3 regions of the Vibrio harveyi genome follow, and region 2 is predicted to be linked to each of the others. Evidence: predicted binding sites of a transcription regulator. Region 2 holds the regulator's gene; each other region holds the start of a gene.
What was found. Region 2 encodes PurR, which represses purine synthesis genes. Its sites were predicted from a motif close to TNANGNAAACGTTTNCNTNA; they were not measured.
Positions count from the first base shown of each region.

Region 1 (6,237 bases), 1.1 Mb from region 2:
ATACGGCATCAGAGATGCAGCGCTTAGATCTTGAATGTCGTGGTTTTCTGCTGTTCTTAGAGCAAATTAATGTTCTAACCACAGAAACACGTGAGATGGTTATCGATCGTGTAATGGGGCTAGAAACCAATGAATTTGAGCTTGAAGACCTTAAGTGGATCATTCTTATGGTTCTGTTTAATGTCCCTGGCAACGAAAATGCCTACACGCTGATGGAAGAGCTGCTGTACACCAAGGAACAGGGTATTCTTCACTAATATCTTCTGCTTTAACGGTGAGTATGAGTAGTAAAATCGATCACAACCTTTTCTCGGCACACGAGCATGCGCTTGAGAGAGAGCCGTGCCCTAAATGTGGTGGGGAAGTCAGGCTGAAACATGGCAAACATGGTCCTTTTCTTGGTTGTAGCCAATACCCAAGCTGTGACTATATCAAGCCGTTGCACAGTAATGATGGCCACATCGTAAAAGAGTTAGGTGTGCCTTGCCCTGACTGTGGCAATGAGTTGGTGCTCCGACAAGGGCGATACGGCATGTTCGTTGGCTGTAGTCATTACCCAACTTGTCATCATATCGAATCAATCAATCAGCCCGAACCCGAGCAAGAATCGAAAGAGCTATACGCTTGCCCTGAGTGTGGTAAAGGGCATTTAGTTGAACGTAAGACCCGATTTGGTAAGACATTCTACGCGTGTGATAACTATCCGAAGTGCAAGTTTGCGGTAAACTTACCACCTGTAAGAGGTCGCTGTGAGGAATGCGGGTTTACCTTGTTGGTAGAAAAGAAACTCGCCAGCGGGGTTAAGTTGCAATGTGCAAGTCGCAAGTGCCAGCATACACAATCACAATAAATCTCAGGCAAAATTAAAAAGGGTCGCATCATGCGACCCTTTGTTGTCTATTTATCAACTTTTCTATGCTTGCCACTGTTTGGCAAATTCATGAACTGCTGGGAAGGTTTCTTCATCAAGCACGTTTGTTAATGCACACAACCTACGATTCAACTCACCAGTGTAATCAGCGCATACGTTGATATGACCCATCTTACGACCTTCTCGTTTCTCTTTGCCATACCAATGAATATGGCAACCATTCATCGCGAGTAGCGCATCTGGCAAGGTATCTTCACCGAGAATATTGATCATCGAGGTCTCGCGAACGAGCTTAGTACTACCTAAAGGCATACCACACACAGCGCGTAGGTGGTTCTCAAACTGACAAGTTTCTGCACCCTGCTGAGTCCAGTGACCTGAGTTGTGTACGCGTGGTGCGATTTCGTTAACCAGCAACTTGCTGTCAACGTCGAAGAACTCCAGGGCTAGCACGCCAACGTAATTCAAACTATTGGCGACGGCCGTGAACATCTCTTTTGCTTGTTCTTGCAACTCTGGAGCATCAATTGCTGTTGAGAGGCTTAATACACCATTTGTGTGGATGTTTTCTGCGAGAGGGTAAACTTCAATACTGCCATCGTTACTGCGAGCACCAATCAGTGAAACTTCACGGTTAAAAGGAACAAACTCCTCAGCAACAATGGCTTGAGTTGGTGTTGAAGCAATGCATTCCACCATTTCTGTCCAAATTATGTCGATCTGAGAAGGTTCTTTTAAACGCCACTGACCTTTTCCATCGTAACCGCCCAATGCACTTTTCAGAACCATTGGCATGCCGACGTGTTCAATTGCGCGGTCAAAATCTTCACGAGTTTTGATCACATAGTATTTCGCATTACGTACGCCAGCATCATCAAGTAATGCCTTTTCAATGCGGCGATCACCGCCTGCTTTGATAGCTTGTGTACTTGGTAAGAACTTACCGCTCGCTTCGCAAATATCAAGCACGTCATGCGGGATATGCTCGAACTCAGCAGTGATTACATCAACTTGTTCGATCGCATTTTCTAAGCCGTTGCCTAGTACATGTTGAGTCAGTGGATGAACGATATTACCGCTGCCCACATCGTAAGCTGAAATTTGAATATTCAGTGGCGCACCAGCCAGAGACATCATACGAGCTAACTGACCCGCACCAAGAACCAGTACATGCATCTGATTAATCCTCAGCAGGGTTTGGGTTCGCCAATACGGTTTCCGTTTGTTCGTTACGGAACGCTTCGACTTTTGCCATGATCGCTTCATCATGTGTACCAAGGATTTGAGCCGCTAGGATACCAGCGTTTGCTGCGCCTGCTTCGCCAATAGCTAATGTACCAACCGCAATACCTTTTGGCATCTGTACGATAGAAAGTAGTGAGTCCATGCCTTTCAGTGCGCGAGACTGAACGGGAACGCCAAGTACAGGTACGCTGGTAAACGCCGCCGCCATGCCTGGTAGGTGGGCAGCACCGCCCGCACCTGCGATGATGACTTTAATGCCACGTTCTTTAGCACTGCTTGCGTAATCAGCCAACAATTGAGGAGTACGGTGAGCTGACACCACCTTTGTTTCGTAAGACACGCCAAATTGATCCAGCATGTCCGCTGCTAGTTTCATGGTTGGCCAATCTGATTTAGAACCCATGATGATACCGACTTTCATCTCAAACTCCTTCAAGCTGCAAAATTAGGTGAGCTGATAAATTTGTGCGCATTATACGGGGATTTTTACCTCAAGCAAACGTTTGCGTGCGTTTGTAAATACGATTGATACATTTTATAAACAAATTGCTTTAGTCTCTGAGAATGAATATTTGTACACTTAGTACAAACACAACAGACAAGATTATCAGGAAGTATCGGTGGAGAACTTTGAACAGGTGCTAGAAGCACTACAAAAAGGCGAAGTGATTGCCTACCCAACAGAGGGGGTGTTTGGTGTTGGCTGTGACCCAGATAACCCAGAAGCGATTCAAAAATTGCTAGAGCTAAAACAACGCCCTGTTGAGAAAGGATTAATCTTAATTGCGGCAAACTATGAACAGCTTTTGCCTTATGTTGATGAATCTCAGTTGACTCAAGAGCAGTTAGATAAAGTACACGCAACGTGGCCAGGTCCATACACTTGGATTATGCCTGCGAGTGACAAAGTTTCTCATTGGGTATCGGGGCAATTTGATTCGATTGCAGTGCGTGTGACGGATCATCCTTTGGTACAAAAGATGTGTAATGCTTTCGGAAAGCCGCTAACCTCTACCAGCGCGAACCTCACTGGTCAGCCTCCTTGTATGACGACTGAAGAAGTAGAGCAACAATTGGGTGACCGGCTTGTGGCGATCTTACGTGGTGAAACCAGCGGTCGTGACAAGCCTAGTGAAATTCGTGATGCTAAAACCTCGCAAATATTAAGACAGGGCTAACCCTGCTAGTCAGCAATCAATAGGTACTACACGTATGTCAGCAATCGATAAGCACGCCGTAAAACAGTTCCTGATGTCACTTCAGGATTCCATTTGTCAGCAGTTAGAACAAGAAGATGGAAAGGCCGTCTTTGTTGAAGACGCATGGCAACGTGAAAAAGGGGAGCGCCTTGGTGGTGGTGGTCGTACCCGTGTTTTGCGTGATGGTGACGTTTTTGAGCAAGGGGGAGTGAATTTCTCTCATGTCGAAGGTAATGAGATGCCAGCATCAGCTACGGCGCATCGTCCAGAGTTAGCTGGTCGCCGCTTTGAAGCGATGGGTGTTTCTTTGGTTATCCATCCTCACAACCCATATGTACCGACTTCTCACGCTAACGTACGCTTCTTTATCGCAGAGAAAGAGGGGGAAGAGCCTATTTGGTGGTTTGGTGGTGGTTTTGATCTAACACCTTTCTATCCATTCGAAGAAGATTGCCAATCATGGCATGAAACCGCAAAACAACTTTGTGCACCTTTCGGTGAAGATGTCTATGCAGAGCATAAAGCTTGGTGTGATAAGTATTTCTTCCTACCGCATCGAAATGAAACTCGTGGTGTTGGTGGTTTGTTCTTTGATGACCTAAACCAGTGGGAATTCGACAAGTGTTTTGATTACATCAAGGCGGTTGGTGAAGGATACTGCCAAGCTTACCTACCGATAGTGTCTCGTCGTAAAGAAATTGAATTCAGTGAGCGTGAGCGTGAATTCCAACTTTACCGTCGTGGTCGCTACGTTGAATTCAACCTAGTGTATGATCGTGGGACTCTATTTGGTCTGCAAAGTGGCGGTCGTACAGAGTCAATTCTTATGTCGATGCCACCACTTGCGCGTTGGGAATACAGCTATGAGCCACAACCTGGTTCTCCAGAGGCTGAACTTTACGAGCGATACTTAACGCCACGAGAGTGGTAAGCGTTGAATCTCCTTTTCTATATAGATAGATAGTGATAGGGTCATCTGTAATCAGATGGCCCTGTTTTTTCTCTATAGTAGGTAAGGAATAAAGGTAAGGAAATGACTCAGCAAATTGATCGCTATGCCGTGTTTGGTAATCCTATTGGACACAGCAAGTCGCCATTCATTCACACCTTGTTTGCTCGTCAAACCAATCAATCTTTGGTGTATACCGCAGAAAGTGCTCCTGTAAATGGTTTTATTGACGCAGCGAAGCTGTTCTTTGCAGAAGGAGGCAAGGGGTGCAACATCACCATGCCATTTAAAGAAGATGCTTATCAATTTGCTAGTAGACTGACCGAACGTGCTCAGTTAGCCGGGGCAGTCAATACGCTCAAGAAGTTAGATGATGGTGAGATCATTGGCGATAACACCGATGGAGCAGGTTTGGTTCAAGACCTACTTCAACATCAAGTTGTGTTAGAAGGTGCGCGAATCCTGATCATTGGCGCTGGCGGTGCCGCTCGTGGAGTGATCAAGCCACTTCTTGATCAAAAGCCTAGTTCTTTAACCATTACTAATCGAACCTTCAGCAAAGCGCAGGAGCTTGCGGAGTTGTTTATTGCACATGGCTCTATCATCGCCAAAGAGATGGATGATATTAGTGATGAGTTCGACGTGATTATTAACTCCACATCTGCTTCCCTAAGCGGTGAGCTGCCGGGTATCTCCTCTTCTATCTTTGCAGCTAACAGTACGAGCTACGACATGATTTACGGGCAAGGGACGACCAGTTTTAACTTATGGGCAAAAGAAAGTGGTGCCGCTCATGCTTATGATGGTCTTGGGATGCTAGTGGGACAAGCTGCGGAAAGCTTTATGCTGTGGCGTGGTTTACGCCCTGGCGCAAAACAAATCCTTAGAGAATTAAGAAAGAACCTTGAAGGTCAGTAAACGATGAATCAGTCCATCTTATTCCCAGATATGCAATCATGGGATAAAACATTACAAGCGGTAAACTTTACCGCGCAGCAATCAGGAGCTCTGATTGAATGCTATGTAACAAAGCAGAAGCTAGAAAAGCTTAGCGGCTCCCTGGTTGAAACTGAACAAGCGGCAATTAAAGTATTTATTGATTATCGATTCGACCTAGAAGAAATCGCGGAAGAGCTAATTGAAGATGAAGCCTTCAATGAAGAAGGCAATATCATCATCGATTAGCTTATTGCTAACCAACTACATCATTCGTCGTTGATGTCTTCTACTTCGTTTATGTAGTCATTTTTATTCTGTACATAGTTATTGGCAGACTTTTGTAAGAAAGCTCGTTCATTCTCTGATAAGGGGCGAGCTTGTTTTACTGGACTACCAACATATAAATAGCCGCTTTCCAACCTTTTCCCCGGTGGGACTAAACTTCCAGCGCCTATCATTACGTCTGATTCGACAACAACGTTATCTAAAACGATCGCTCCCATACCAACCAATACACGATCGTGGATTTCGCAGCCGTGCAACATGACTTTATGACCAATAGTGACATCATTACCAATGATTAGCGGATAGCCGTTGGGATTCTCAGTATTTTTATGGGTTACATGCAGTACGCTACCATCTTGAATATTGGTTCGAGCACCAATGTGGATATGGTTCACATCACCACGAGCTGCAACTAATGGCCAAACACTCGAGTCGTCACCAATTTGGATATCACCGACAAGAACAGAAGTTGAGTCGACATATACGCGCTTGCCTAGTTGAGGTCGAATACCTTTATAACTTCTAATAGAACCCATCTTTACTCCTTATAAAGCGTTAATAATCGGGATATCTGGAGGGAAGAGTAGCAAAAACTCGCCTTTTAGAATAAAAAACACTCAAACAATAAAAAAATCAAAAAAAACGAGAAAAAGGGCTTGCCAATGTGATCGCAATCTCTATAATGCCACCTCGCTGACACGGCAACGCTTCGAAAGAAACGAAGTCAAGTTAGCAAGCCAATTAGCCAA
Region 1 covers NZ_CP125875.1:3,052,092-3,058,328, reverse strand. The annotation lists gene QMY49_RS14460 (DUF494 family protein) at 1-257, shown strand, start outside; gene QMY49_RS14455 (DNA topoisomerase family protein) at 281-850, shown strand; gene QMY49_RS14450 (5-(carboxyamino)imidazole ribonucleotide synthase) at 914-2,047, opposite strand; gene purE (5-(carboxyamino)imidazole ribonucleotide mutase) at 2,052-2,537, opposite strand; gene tsaC (L-threonylcarbamoyladenylate synthase type 1 TsaC) at 2,737-3,294, shown strand; gene hemF (oxygen-dependent coproporphyrinogen oxidase) at 3,329-4,246, shown strand; gene aroE (shikimate dehydrogenase) at 4,349-5,182, shown strand; gene QMY49_RS14425 (DUF1488 family protein) at 5,186-5,449, shown strand; gene QMY49_RS14420 (gamma carbonic anhydrase family protein) at 5,470-6,024, opposite strand.
Region 1: purE (5-(carboxyamino)imidazole ribonucleotide mutase) is a predicted target of PurR. The motif match lies at 2,608-2,627, and genes of this name have one in related genera.

Region 2 (6,237 bases):
TAATGAGAGGTATGGCTCTTGTCGACAAAGTTGTTTTTCTAGCGCCAACACATCTTCAAACTCGTAATCGCCCATGTATTGCATATTACCTATGTAATCACTGAATGAACGAATACCAGATTTACCACAAATACTAAAACCAGAATCTTCTATCCATTGATAAACCTCTTCAGGTTTTAGCCCTTTTTGTGGCTGTAGTTTAAATCTTTTTCGGTGAGGCATGCCGTCTAAAACATGAGGAATGTTGCCACAAACCACATTTTTATAGACCAAGCCGTGGTGGTTATAGAACATAACCGAAGCGATGCCCCCCGGTTTGACCTGCTCCAAAAGCGTTTCAAGTGCGGTTTTCGGATCAACCAACCACTCCATAACGGCATGGAACATGACAAGATCCACCTGCGCTTCCATGTGTTCACCAATGGATTGGACAGGCGAATGAATCAGGCGATACTGCTCAAGCAAACCGTTTTTTTCAATATCCTTCTTTGCTAGTTGCAGCATTTCCGAAGATAGATCACACAAAGCGACATGATGTCCGAGCTTAGCAAGCTTTTGCGACATTTGTGCTAAACCACCACCAGCATCAAGGACTTGTAATGCTTGATGGTCGGCGTCTAATTCACTTAGAATCTGTAGAAAATCTTCCCACACAATGATTTGTCGGATCTCCCCTTTATCGGAGCCGTAAATATTTTTTGCAAATTTGTGGGCGATATCGTCGAAATTGCGGTCTTCTGTCACTTCTGCTGAGTTATCATAACGGATTGTGCCGCTATTCTGTCACAAGGAAAGCAGGAATAAAGAGGGTTATCCTCATTTTTATTATCAATTGATGTTTTTTCGGACTATTTATGTATGTTTGAGCTGAAAAAAGTAATGTCAGCCTTGTTAATGCCGCTTCCGGCATTGCTAATCATAGGCTTGTTAGGTCTTGCTCTCATTAGTTTTACCACGAAACGTAAAACTGGCTGCTTTGTTGTTCTATTCTCTTTTGTCGGCATTTTCCTCGTTGCCTTCCAACCTGTTTCAACCAAGCTTCTGATGCCTCTTGAGCGCGAGTACAAAGCGTTTTTACCTGTATCAGGTAGCATTGACTATGTCATGGTGCTTGGTAATGGTCATGTCGTCGATGATGAGATCCCACCAACTTCTCAACTAAGCCGTACAGCGCTAATGCGCCTTACCGAGGGCATCCGTATTTTACGTATGTACCCTGGCGCTAAGTTAATTTTGTCCGGTTATGCAGGTGGATCTGAAATCAGTCATGCGCGCATGATGGCTAACGTGGCACTTTCTCTTGGTGTCGCAAAGTCCGACATCATCCTTCTCGAAGACGCTAAAGACACATGGGAAGAAGCCCGCCAAGCCGCTGCCTTTGTGAAGCAAAAAGACATTGTGCTGGTAACCTCAGCAAGCCATATGAAGCGTGCTTTGTACGAGTTTAATGCTGCAGGTATCAAGCCAATCCCTGCGCCAACCAACTTTATGGCAATTGATGACATTGAACAGCCATGGCAAAAGTACACTCCGAAAGCTCGTTACTTAGAACAAACCGAATTGTATTGGCATGAGTATTTAGGTGGGTTGTGGCAAAAGTTGCGTGATAACGTAGGTCAAACACCAATGGTTGAAGTAGAACAACCATAAAACACTTAAAAACGATTCAGTGGTCAAATTGCGGAAACAAAAAAGGAGAGCCAATGCTCTCCTTTTTTCTTTAGGTATGATTTAATCACCAGCAAACATGTAGCCTTCACCGTGAACCGTCACAAAGATTTGTGGGTTCTTAGGATCAAACTCCATCTTAGCGCGCATGCGGCGAATCAGTACGTCAATCGTACGATCATTTGGCGCATCCACTCGGTGGCTGATCATATTCAAAATACGCTCGCGGCTTAGTACCTGATTTGGGTACGAGGACAGTGCAACCAATAACTCGTATTCAGCTTTGGTTAGTTTCACTGGCTCACCATTACGGCTTAGAGCTCGACGCTGAATATCAAACGTCCACTCACCGAAGCGCACAATGTGTTCTTCATTAGTGTCGTTCGCTGCTTTTTGAGAACCGCTGCGTGCCGCAGAGATGCGCCATAGCAAGTTCTTCACGCGAACCAATAATTCCCTTAGTTCAAAAGGCTTTGTCACATAATCGTCTGCGCCCATTTCTAGACCAACGATTTTGTCAATGCTATCCGTGCGTCCTGTCACTAATATGATGCCGATATCTGATTGGCTGCGTAATTCACGCGTAAGCATAAGGCCGTCTTCGCCAGGCAGGTTAATATCCAGCATGATTAGGTCAACATCACCGCCTTGAAGCACTTCGCGCATCTCTGCGCCGCTTTCTGCTTCACTGACTTTGTAACCTTCATTTTGGAAATAGCCCGCGAGCTTACTGCGAGTTACAACATCATCTTCTACGACTAATACGTGATAGCTCATTTACACCACTTTCTGTCTTTTTTATTTTCCAAGACGTATTCTATTCATAACTAGTAACATTTCTAGTCATAGATACATTAAAAAGCAAGATTTTGCGATTTTATTGATTCAAAGCAAGCTTATTTACAGCCATTCACAAATACGCATATTTTCCAATAATGCATAACAATTATAGTTACTGCTATTCATCTTAATTGTTTACACTTAAGGGATAACCATTCAGGAGCAAAAAAATGCAAGAAGTGAAAGCTTTTAACGAGAAACGCGCAGAAATCTATTGGTGGTTTTCTAGCCTGTTCGCAAAAGAACTGACAGAGAAAGAACTAGAAACCTACCACAGTGTTGAAATTCGAAGCTTTTTAGCGGGTCTTGGTGAAAACGAATCACTAAAACCAGCTGTTGATACCCTTGTTGATGCACTCAACCGTTTACAAGACCGTGAAGACGCTCAGTTAGAATTAGCAGCGGACTTCTGTGAACTCTTTCTAAAAACAGAAAAGCACGGCGCACTGCCTTATGCTTCAATGTACATCGGCGAATCTGGTTTATTAAATGATAAGCCAGCAGAAGAGATGGAAAAACTGATGGCAGACTTTGGCGTGCAAGTGGACGAAAATCTGAAAGAACCAGCGGACCACTTAGCGGTCGAGCTAGATTTTCTAGGCAACATGATTATCCGCTCGAACGAACTAGAGCAAGATAAACATATGGAAGAAGCGTTCGGAAAACAGAACGAGTTCATCCAACAACACCTTATGACTTGGCTGCCACAGTTTGCTGCTAAATGTAAGCAATTCGACGAATTTGGCTTCTACATTAGCGTTACGCAACTATTAATTGCATTTTGTAAACTGGACAGCACCTACCTTCTTGGTGAATAATTGCCACCTATTTTGGGGAGTCTGTCATTCAGACTCCCTATTTTATTCGTTTGTTTTTAATCTGGCACAGAGAAATACAATCAATTTAGCCGTTAAAATGTGACCTCAGGGGCACAAAACAACTGCCTAGAATATTGCCAGCTTGCTCGCATCAGTCTAAAATGTGAGCGCAAACGATTAAATATGATTTATATGTAAACCGCTGAAATAAAGCGGTTTTTGTGTTTTCTTAACAGGATTGCTGACCAATTCCTCACTTATATAAGAAAGGAATATGAGACTCAGCGATAAATGTTGCTACAAACCTTTTTATACCGATTTCGGAACAACCGCTGCCAAATATCTCAGCAATGCCCCTATTCGCAGTTGCTCGGTTTGCGCAAGACCCTAAGCGTATGGTTGTCTTCACTACGGTATTTACAGTAGCTCGATACAGGACATCATTTATGGCCACTATTAAAGACGTTGCTCGCTTAGCCGGCGTTTCTACCACTACGGTTTCGCACGTAATTAATAAAACTCGCTTTGTTGCTGAAGCAACTCAAGAAAAAGTAATGAAAGCGGTGGATGAACTTAATTACGCACCAAGTGCCGTTGCGCGCAGTTTAAAATGCAACTCAACTCGTACCATCGGTATGTTAGTTACTCAATCTACCAACCTATTCTTCTCTGAAGTAATCGACGGCGTTGAGAGCTACTGTTACCGTCAAGGTTACACTCTGATCCTATGTAACACGGGCGGTATTTACGAGAAGCAACGTGACTACATCCGCATGCTAGCTGAGAAACGTGTAGATGGCATTCTAGTAATGTGTTCTGACCTTACGGAAGAGCTAAAAGAGATGCTTGACCGTCATTCAGATATTCCTAAAGTTGTCATGGATTGGGGTCCTGAAAGCTCACAAGCAGACAAGATCATCGATAACTCAGAAGAAGGCGGTTACATCGCAACAAAATACCTGATCGACAATGGTCATACTGATATTGCTTGTCTGAGCGGTCACTTCGAAAAAGCAGCTTGCCAAGAACGTATTGCGGGTTACCGTCGTGCGATGGCTGAAGCAAATCTAGCCGTTAACGAAGATTGGATTCTTGAAGGCAACTTTGAGTGTGACACGGCTGTCTTAGCTGCAGATAACATCAGTGCTATGGACAAACGTCCAACCGCTGTTTTCTGTTTCAATGACACTATGGCTCTTGGCTTGATGAGCCGCCTACAACAAAACGGTATCAAAGTACCAGACGATATTTCTGTTATCGGTTACGACAATATCGAACTTGCTGAGTACTTCTCTCCACCGCTAACGACGATTCACCAACCAAAACGTCGTGTGGGTAAAAATGCATTTGAGATCCTACTTGAGCGCATCAAAGATAAAGAGCATGAGAAGCGTGTTTTCGAAATGCAACCAGAGATCGTTGTGCGTAATACAGTTAAGAAATTGAACTGATCTCTCACTTGATTTTATAAAGCGCTCCTAGGGGCGCTTTTTTATTGCCTAAAAATAACTTTTTTGGACATTTCATCAGAAAAATAATTTAAAGAACGAAGATAAGTTGCTGTTTTAACTCAAGGTAGCACATATCCTTGATAGACCTTTTGTATTACAATTATACATTCCAGCATATGAAACTTTACACATCAAATTACCACTATTAACTGAACCAAGATCACACTTCAACGTTTGAAACGTGATGTTAATTCAATATACGAAGTATCCTCAAAGAGTCACGCACAGGGCAAACCATCCGAAAGGGTGGGACGCAAAGCCTCCGGCCTGAACCATCTTATTAGATGGAAGGTAGCGGGGTTACCGATGGCAAATATGCATTAAGTGAGTTTACCCTTTAATGACATTGTGTCTGCATGCATTTGCTAATCTCTCGGACCTGATTTTTGGTGGCGTAATATTAATTACACCGAGATAACACACCATGGATAAACCGATACTCAAAGACTCAATGAAGCTGTTTGAGGCACTTGGTAATATCAAGTCGCGCTCAATGTTTGGTGGTTTTGGGCTCTTCGCCGATGAAACGATGTTTGCGCTTGTCGTAAACAATCAACTTCATATTCGAGCTGACCAACAAACTTCATCTGACTTCGAGACTCAAGGACTAAAACCGTACGTCTACAAGAAACGTGGTTTCCCAGTCGTTACGAAATACTATGCAATTTCTGATGATCTTTGGGACACAACCGACCGCTTGATTGAAGTTGCCAAGCAATCCCTCGAGACTGCTAAGCAAGAGAAAAAACAACAAGCAAGCACCAAGCCTAATCGATTGAAAGATCTACCTAACCTGCGTCTAGCAACTGAGCGTATGCTCAAGAAAGCGGGCATTGACTCTGTAGAGCAACTTGAAGCAGAAGGCGCGCTAAACGCATACAAAGCAATCCAAGATACGCATGCCTCTACGGTAAGCCTTGAACTGCTCTGGGCGTTAGAAGGTGCAATCAAAGGCACACATTGGAGTGTCGTACCTCAGTCTCGTCGAGAAGAATTGATGAGTGCTCTTTCCTAAAGCATTTATATCAGCATGACATTGAGTAAAAGCCGCAGTTTTCAAACTGCGGTTTTTTTTTGAAATTTTTTATTGCCCCATTCTGTCTTATTATCTAAGAAGCCAAACGGAGCTATTGATATGAATAAGAAACTGATTTTAGGACTGATCCTACTCGCGACGATTATCTTTTTAGGCGTGAATTTTGGTCAATACCTAACGCTAGAAAACGCGAAGGCGCAACAAGAAGCGTTGAACACTTTTATTAGCGAAAACTTCGTATTCGCTGCTGCCACTTATTTCTTTGCTTACATTGCCATCACTGCGTTTTCGATTCCAGGCGCAGCAGTGGTGACTTTGCTTGGTGCGGCGCTATTTGGTTTCTGGACAAGTTTGCTGCTGGTTT
Region 2 covers NZ_CP125875.1:1,990,482-1,996,718, forward strand. The annotation lists gene cmoM (tRNA uridine 5-oxyacetic acid(34) methyltransferase CmoM) at 1-744, opposite strand, end outside; gene elyC (envelope biogenesis factor ElyC) at 859-1,650, shown strand; gene torR (two-component system response regulator TorR) at 1,732-2,445, opposite strand; gene torD (molecular chaperone TorD) at 2,679-3,326, shown strand; gene purR (HTH-type transcriptional repressor PurR) at 3,773-4,777, shown strand; cyclic di-GMP riboswitch class I at 5,056-5,145, shown strand; gene QMY49_RS09555 (TfoX/Sxy family DNA transformation protein) at 5,262-5,852, shown strand; gene QMY49_RS09560 (TVP38/TMEM64 family protein) at 5,973-6,237, shown strand, end outside.

Region 3 (6,237 bases), 930 kb from region 2:
GCAGGTGGACATCAATACCATTACCAGCGATGTAGCAACGTCGGAAGGGGGTTATGAAGTCGAAATCGAAACTGACCTCAACCCTACGATGCCAACCGCGAAAGGCAGTCCAATCGCGATTAAACGCGCGGTGAGTAACCTTGTGGTTAATGCTCTGCGTTATGGTAATGGCTGGGTGAAAATCAGTACGGGCGTCACCGCCGACAAACAGTTGGTGTGGGTGTGTGTTGAAGATAATGGTCCAGGCATTGAGCAATCACAAATCGCACGCTTGTTTGAACCTTTTACTCGTGGTGATACTGCTCGTGGCAGTGAAGGGACAGGCTTGGGCTTAGCCATTGTTAAGCGCATCGTCAGTCAACACTCTGGCTCGGTTGTGGTACGTAACCGCAGTGAAGGTGGGTTAAGTGCGCAAATCAGTTTCCCAACCAAGTAAGCTTTCTTCGCTCAACTGATTCCAATAAAAAAGCCCAACCAAAGTCTGGTTGGGCTTTCCGATCATCCTAGTGCAAGATTATACCAATTCCATCAATTATCTGCTCATTCTTGCTGGTTAAAATCACTTATAGCAGTGTTAAAGATTTTGTAGGTAGAGTAACTAGCTAGCTGCAATCTTTGCCTTGTTCTAAGTGATTTTACCGGCGCAATTTCTTGAACATCTAATTAACGTAATTGGTATTAGGATTCTTTTATCTCTTGAGCTACCCGTTTATCTTCCTCTTCCAATTTCTCTGGAAGCAGTAGGTTCAATACGATAGCGGTGATGCCGCCTGCCGCCACACCGGTGGAAAAAATGCTCTTAATAAACTCAGGCATGAATTGCAGAATTTCTGGTTTTTGTGCAATGCCCAAACCCATTGAGAACGACAGTGCCATAATTAGGATTGCGCGGCGATCAAGGTCGACACGAGAGATGATGCGTACGCCCGCTGCGGCAATGGTACCGAACATCACGATAGTCGCGCCGCCCAAAACTGGCTCAGGAATCAGCTGAACAAAGCTTGCCACGCCCGGGAACAGCCCCAAAATTACTAGCATGCCTGAGATGAAGTAACCCACATAACGACTTGCTACACCAGTGAGCATGATGATGCCGTTGTTTTGGCTGAAGGTAGAGTTTGGGAAGCTGTTGAATACCGCCGCAATGGCTGAGTTTAGACCATCTGCCAATACGCCACCTTTGATGCGCTTCATGTAAACCGGACCTTTTACTGGCTCGCCGGAAACTTCAGACGTCGCGGTAATGTCACCAATTGCTTCTAGCGCTGTGATGAAGAAAATCAGAACCAGTGGAATAAACAACGACCAGTCGAAGCTTAAGCCGTATTGCATTGGGATCGGCAGTGCGATGAGGTCAGTTTCGCCCAGTGTTGAAGTGTTGACCATGCCCATGAAGTACGCCATGACGTAGCCAACCAGCATTGCAATTACAATTGACGCAACACGTAGGTATGGGTTCTTTGAGCGGTTAAGGATTACGATCAAGCCAAGTACTGTGCCAGCGAGAGCTAACTTGTCTAGGCTACCGAAAGAGCCATCGCCCATTGCAGCATAGCCTCCGCCCATTGATACCAAACCCACTTGGATAAGCGTCAGACCGATAAGCGTCACGACGATGCCAGATACCAATGGCGTGATGATGCGGCGTGCGTGTTCTAAAACGCGAGATAGCAGGATTTCTGCAAAAGACGCTACCAAGATAGTACCGAAAATTGCTGCCATCATGGTGCTGATGTCCGCGCCGCCAGCTTTAAGAGAAAGACCCGCACCAATGATTGGACCAAGGAAATTAAAGCTGGTGCCCTGCACTGAAAGCAAACCAGAGCCGATAGGACCAAAGGTACGAATTTGAATAAAGGAAGACACGCCAGATGCAAACAGCGACATGCTGATGATGGTGTTGGTTTGGTCAGCAGGCACACCCAAAGACTGACAAATGATCAGAGAAGGGGTGATAACGGCTACGAACATCGCCAATAAGTGCTGAAGTGCAGCAAAAATGGTCTGAGGTAGTGGTGGGCGATCGTTTAACTGATAGACCAGTTCCGAAGTTCGGTTTGAAGTTGTCATGTTTGTCTCGCTAGTCGCAATAATTCTTGCCCCAGAGCTCGCTGAATGGGAGTGCTGGGTGGAGTTGACGTTATGACCTGTGATTGCTGTTAATCAGTGTCAACTCAGGTTGGTTTGATGTGACAAGGTGCACACCATAAATTTTGAGCGCGATTATAGAGGGATTTATTCAAAAAGCAAACGTTTGCTTTGGGCTGAAAAGAAAAGGCGATAACGGAATGGTTATCGCCTTTAAGGTTTTACTTTGGGAGTTTAGTTTTTTAAGTGTTTATCGAAGAACTCACCAATTTGAGTAAGGTACTTGGCTTGGTGCTCATCATTATAAAATCCGTGCCCTTCATCGCCGATCACCATTGTTTTGTGCGGATAATTGATCGCTTTGAGCGCTTCCACTAAGGCGTCAAATTGTTCAATTGGTGCTCGTTCATCTTTGGCTCCGTGGACCAACATAATATCTGCTTTTAGCTTGTCGACATGATGAACGGGTGACATGGATTGAAGTTCTTTCTTATCACGACCGATCACTTCTTCTAGATAGTTAACGCCTGACTTGCGGTCTTTTACGTCGCCTTCAGTGTAAAGCATTTCAAGGTCATAGACGCCAAAGCTGCCGACTGCACACTGGAATAGTTCCGGTTCGACGATGGCACTTTGAAGCGCACTATAGCCACCAAAGCTACCGCCAGAAATACAGATACGATCGGCATCGGCAATACCTTGCTTGATGATATGGCGAGTGGCATCAATGATGTCGTACTGAATATTGGTACCCCATTTACGGTATCCAAGTTCTTCAAAATTATCTCCAAAGCCACCACTACCACGGAAGTTGATTTGCAGAACAGCATAGCCCTTTTGAGCTAAGAACTGGTTCTCTGGATTGAATTCCCACCAGTCACGCGGTCCGTGAGGTCCACCGTGCGGGTTCACAATCAAAGGTAGGCCCTTTTCAGCTTTACCCGGTGGAAGTGTTAGCAAAGCATTGATTTCCTGCCCGTCTCTTGCCGTGAAAGCAAATGGACGAACTTCTGCCATTTTTTTCGGGTCGTGCCATTTCTGTGCAGAGAAGAGGTATCGACCTTCGACAGGATCGGTGTTGAATAGGTAATAATCACCGGGATTACGGTCATTAAATGCTAGAGCAATGAATTTATCGCCATTTTCTGTTTGGCTAAGAATACGGACTTGATGACCTTCAAATGTCGCCAGTAGTTGCTTCAACTGCTTGCTCAGCGGGTGCTTGTCGTCCACGAAGGCATAGGTTGGATAGTCTTTTTCATATTCAATGGCGTACAGTTGCTTGGATTGCTGATCAAGCCAAAAGTTATGTGGTGAAACCTTTTCGCCGGCAACCACTTCTTTGTATTTTCCTGTTTTTAAATCAACATGGTAAATCGCTTGGGGTGAGCCGTCTTTACTTGCTGCAGCATAAATCGAATGGTTGTTTTCGGCGAAGGAAATGGGGGTAAGTTCTTCTAAATTGAGTTTGTCTAATGTCGCGATGGATTGCCACTTGTTGCCATTGCGATAGAAAGACTTGAGTTTGAGATCATCACCAGAGCCCGTTACAAAGCCGACTTGGTTATCATGGTTAACTAGGAAATAGCTGTTTCTGATAGGGGCTGACATCTGCTTGGTCGCACGCCCATTGTAGACATTGACTTTGTAGACGTCTTTTTCCTCTTCCATGTCAAATGAGCGGTTGTATGGAATCGCTGCAATCAGCATGTGCTTTTCGTCATTTGGCATTGGGTCTAACATGATGCCGAAGGCGCGAGTGGCTTTGCCTCGTTTAGAAACGCTGCTGCCGCTTTGTGGTGGTTGAGGACCGAACAGGTAGGCGGTTTTAGAACCGTCGACATTCGCGGCAACAAATTCACCTGTGGGTGAGGGTTGAGTAAACCAGCCCGTGAAGGTTTCTTTTGAAGCGACAACGCGCTCATTGTTGACCCAGTAATAATCGGCTACTTGCTCGTTGTCTGGGAATCGAAGCATGTTGGTTGGCTTCATTGTTTGTGCGTCGAGAATGACCAGCGCATCTTTACCATCCACTTTGGATTCGACCCCAAGGTATTTACCATCAGGGGAGAGTTTTGGGTTAAAAAAGCTCGACCCTTTAGCGAACAATTTCGCCATGTCTGAGGTGTCAGCAAATGCTGAACCACTACTTAGAATACAGGCTGAAGCCAACAGCCTAAGGCAGGTACTCTTCATTTCTACTCCTTGAAACGTATTTATTATCAGAGTGGAGGTTAGCAGTAGTGCTTAACTAACCTAGCCGATAGCACAACGCATCTATGTGTTGTGTTAATAAAACGTTATTGATTTTACATATTTAAAATCAATAGAATAGAAATTTAGATGTGATTTAGTTATCGAACTGGTGAAAGAAACGTCTTACTTCTAAGGCGCAGCCCGTTTACGCCTTAGAATAAATGTCACGCTCGCCTAACCAACGGTCAATAATTGCGGTCGCATTCGTTGGGTAGTTGTCATGAATGTAACGTGCAATGCGTTGAACTTCTGGAATTAAGCGCTGATCTCGCACTAGGTCGGCAATTTTAAAATCTGCCAAGCCAGTTTGTTTGGTACCAAGAAGCTCACCCGGTCCACGAATCTCTAAGTCTTTCTGTGCAATCACGAAGCCGTCGTTGCTTTCTCGTAATACGCCTAAACGTTTTTGGGCGGTTTTTGATAGTGGCGAGTGATACAGCAACACACAATGGCTCGCCACTGAACCTCGACCAACACGACCTCTAAGCTGGTGCAACTGAGCCAAACCTAAACGCTCTGGGTTTTCGATAATCATCAGGCTGGAATTGGGTACGTCTACGCCTACTTCAATCACTGTCGTTGCGACCAGCAAATGCAGCTTGTTGTCTTTGAAATCCTGCATCACCGCTTGCTTCTCAGCGGGCTTCATTCGTCCGTGCACTAGACCAATTTTTACGTCAGGCAGTTTACGTTGCAGCTCTTCTGCGGTGTCGGCAGCAGCTTGAGCCTCCAAGACTTCGGACTCATCAATCAAGGTACATACCCAATACGCTTGTTTGCCTTCGTTTAAGCAGGCATTGCGCACTCGTTCGACGATATCATCGCGTTTGGTGTCTGGAATTGCGACCGTCTGGATTGGTGTTCGACCCGGTGGTAACTCATCAATCACCGACGTTTCTAAGTCGGCATAAGCAGTCATGGCTAATGTTCGCGGAATTGGCGTTGCTGTCATGATGAGCTGATGTGGATAAGCGCCTTGTTTTGCGCCTTTCTCGCGTAGCTCTAAGCGCTGGTGGACACCAAAGCGGTGCTGTTCATCAATAATGACCAAAGCAAGATGATGAAACTCAACATGCTCTTGGAAAAGGGCGTGAGTGCCCACGACCATTTGCGCTTCACCACTGGCAATACGCGCCAATTCGGCTTCTTTGGCTTTACCTTTTAATTTTCCAGCCAGCCAACCGACCTGAATGCCCATTTTCTCAAACCAATTAGCGAAGTTAATCGCGTGCTGTTCGGCGAGCAGCTCGGTCGGTGCCATTAAAGCGACTTGATAGCCGTGTTCAATGGCTCTGACGGCAGCAAGCGCAGCAACTAGAGTTTTCCCCGAGCCTACGTCACCTTGAACAAGGCGCATCATTGGGTGCGTTTTTTCTAAGTCAGCTTCAATTTCTTTAACGACTCGTGCTTGAGCATTGGTCGGCGAGAAGGGCAATTGAGCCAGTAGTTGCTTTTTCAGCGAGTCACACGACGCCAAAGGCAATGCAACGTCCTGTTGTCCTTTGCTGCGCACTGCCAACATAGAGAGGTTCTGCGCCAGTAATTCTTCCATGATCAAACGAATTTGAGCTGGGTGTTTACCTTCATCAAACTCATCCAAATTAATGGTTGGAGGCGGTCGATGAATCGTATGCAATGCTTGCGACATGGTGATCTGGTGATTGTACAAACCGGAAGGCAGCAACTCTTGCACTGCGGCTTTATCGAGGAGTGATAAGGCTTGTTCCGTCAGGTTACGCAAAGTGATTTGACGTAACCCATCGGTGGTTGGATAAACGGGGGTTAAGCTTTGTTCCACATCCGGCTTTTGTTCACTTACATAAAACTTGTAGTCAGGGTGAACAATCTCTAAGCCCATACCACCACGCTTTATTTCACCGTAAGCGTGTACTA
Region 3 covers NZ_CP125875.1:2,920,294-2,926,530, reverse strand. The annotation lists gene envZ (two-component system sensor histidine kinase EnvZ) at 1-436, shown strand, start outside; gene QMY49_RS13860 (uracil-xanthine permease family protein) at 679-2,070, opposite strand; gene QMY49_RS13855 (S9 family peptidase) at 2,323-4,284, opposite strand; gene recG (ATP-dependent DNA helicase RecG) at 4,490-6,237, opposite strand, start outside.
Region 3: QMY49_RS13860 (uracil-xanthine permease family protein) is a predicted target of PurR. The motif match lies at 2,243-2,262, and genes of this name have one in related genera.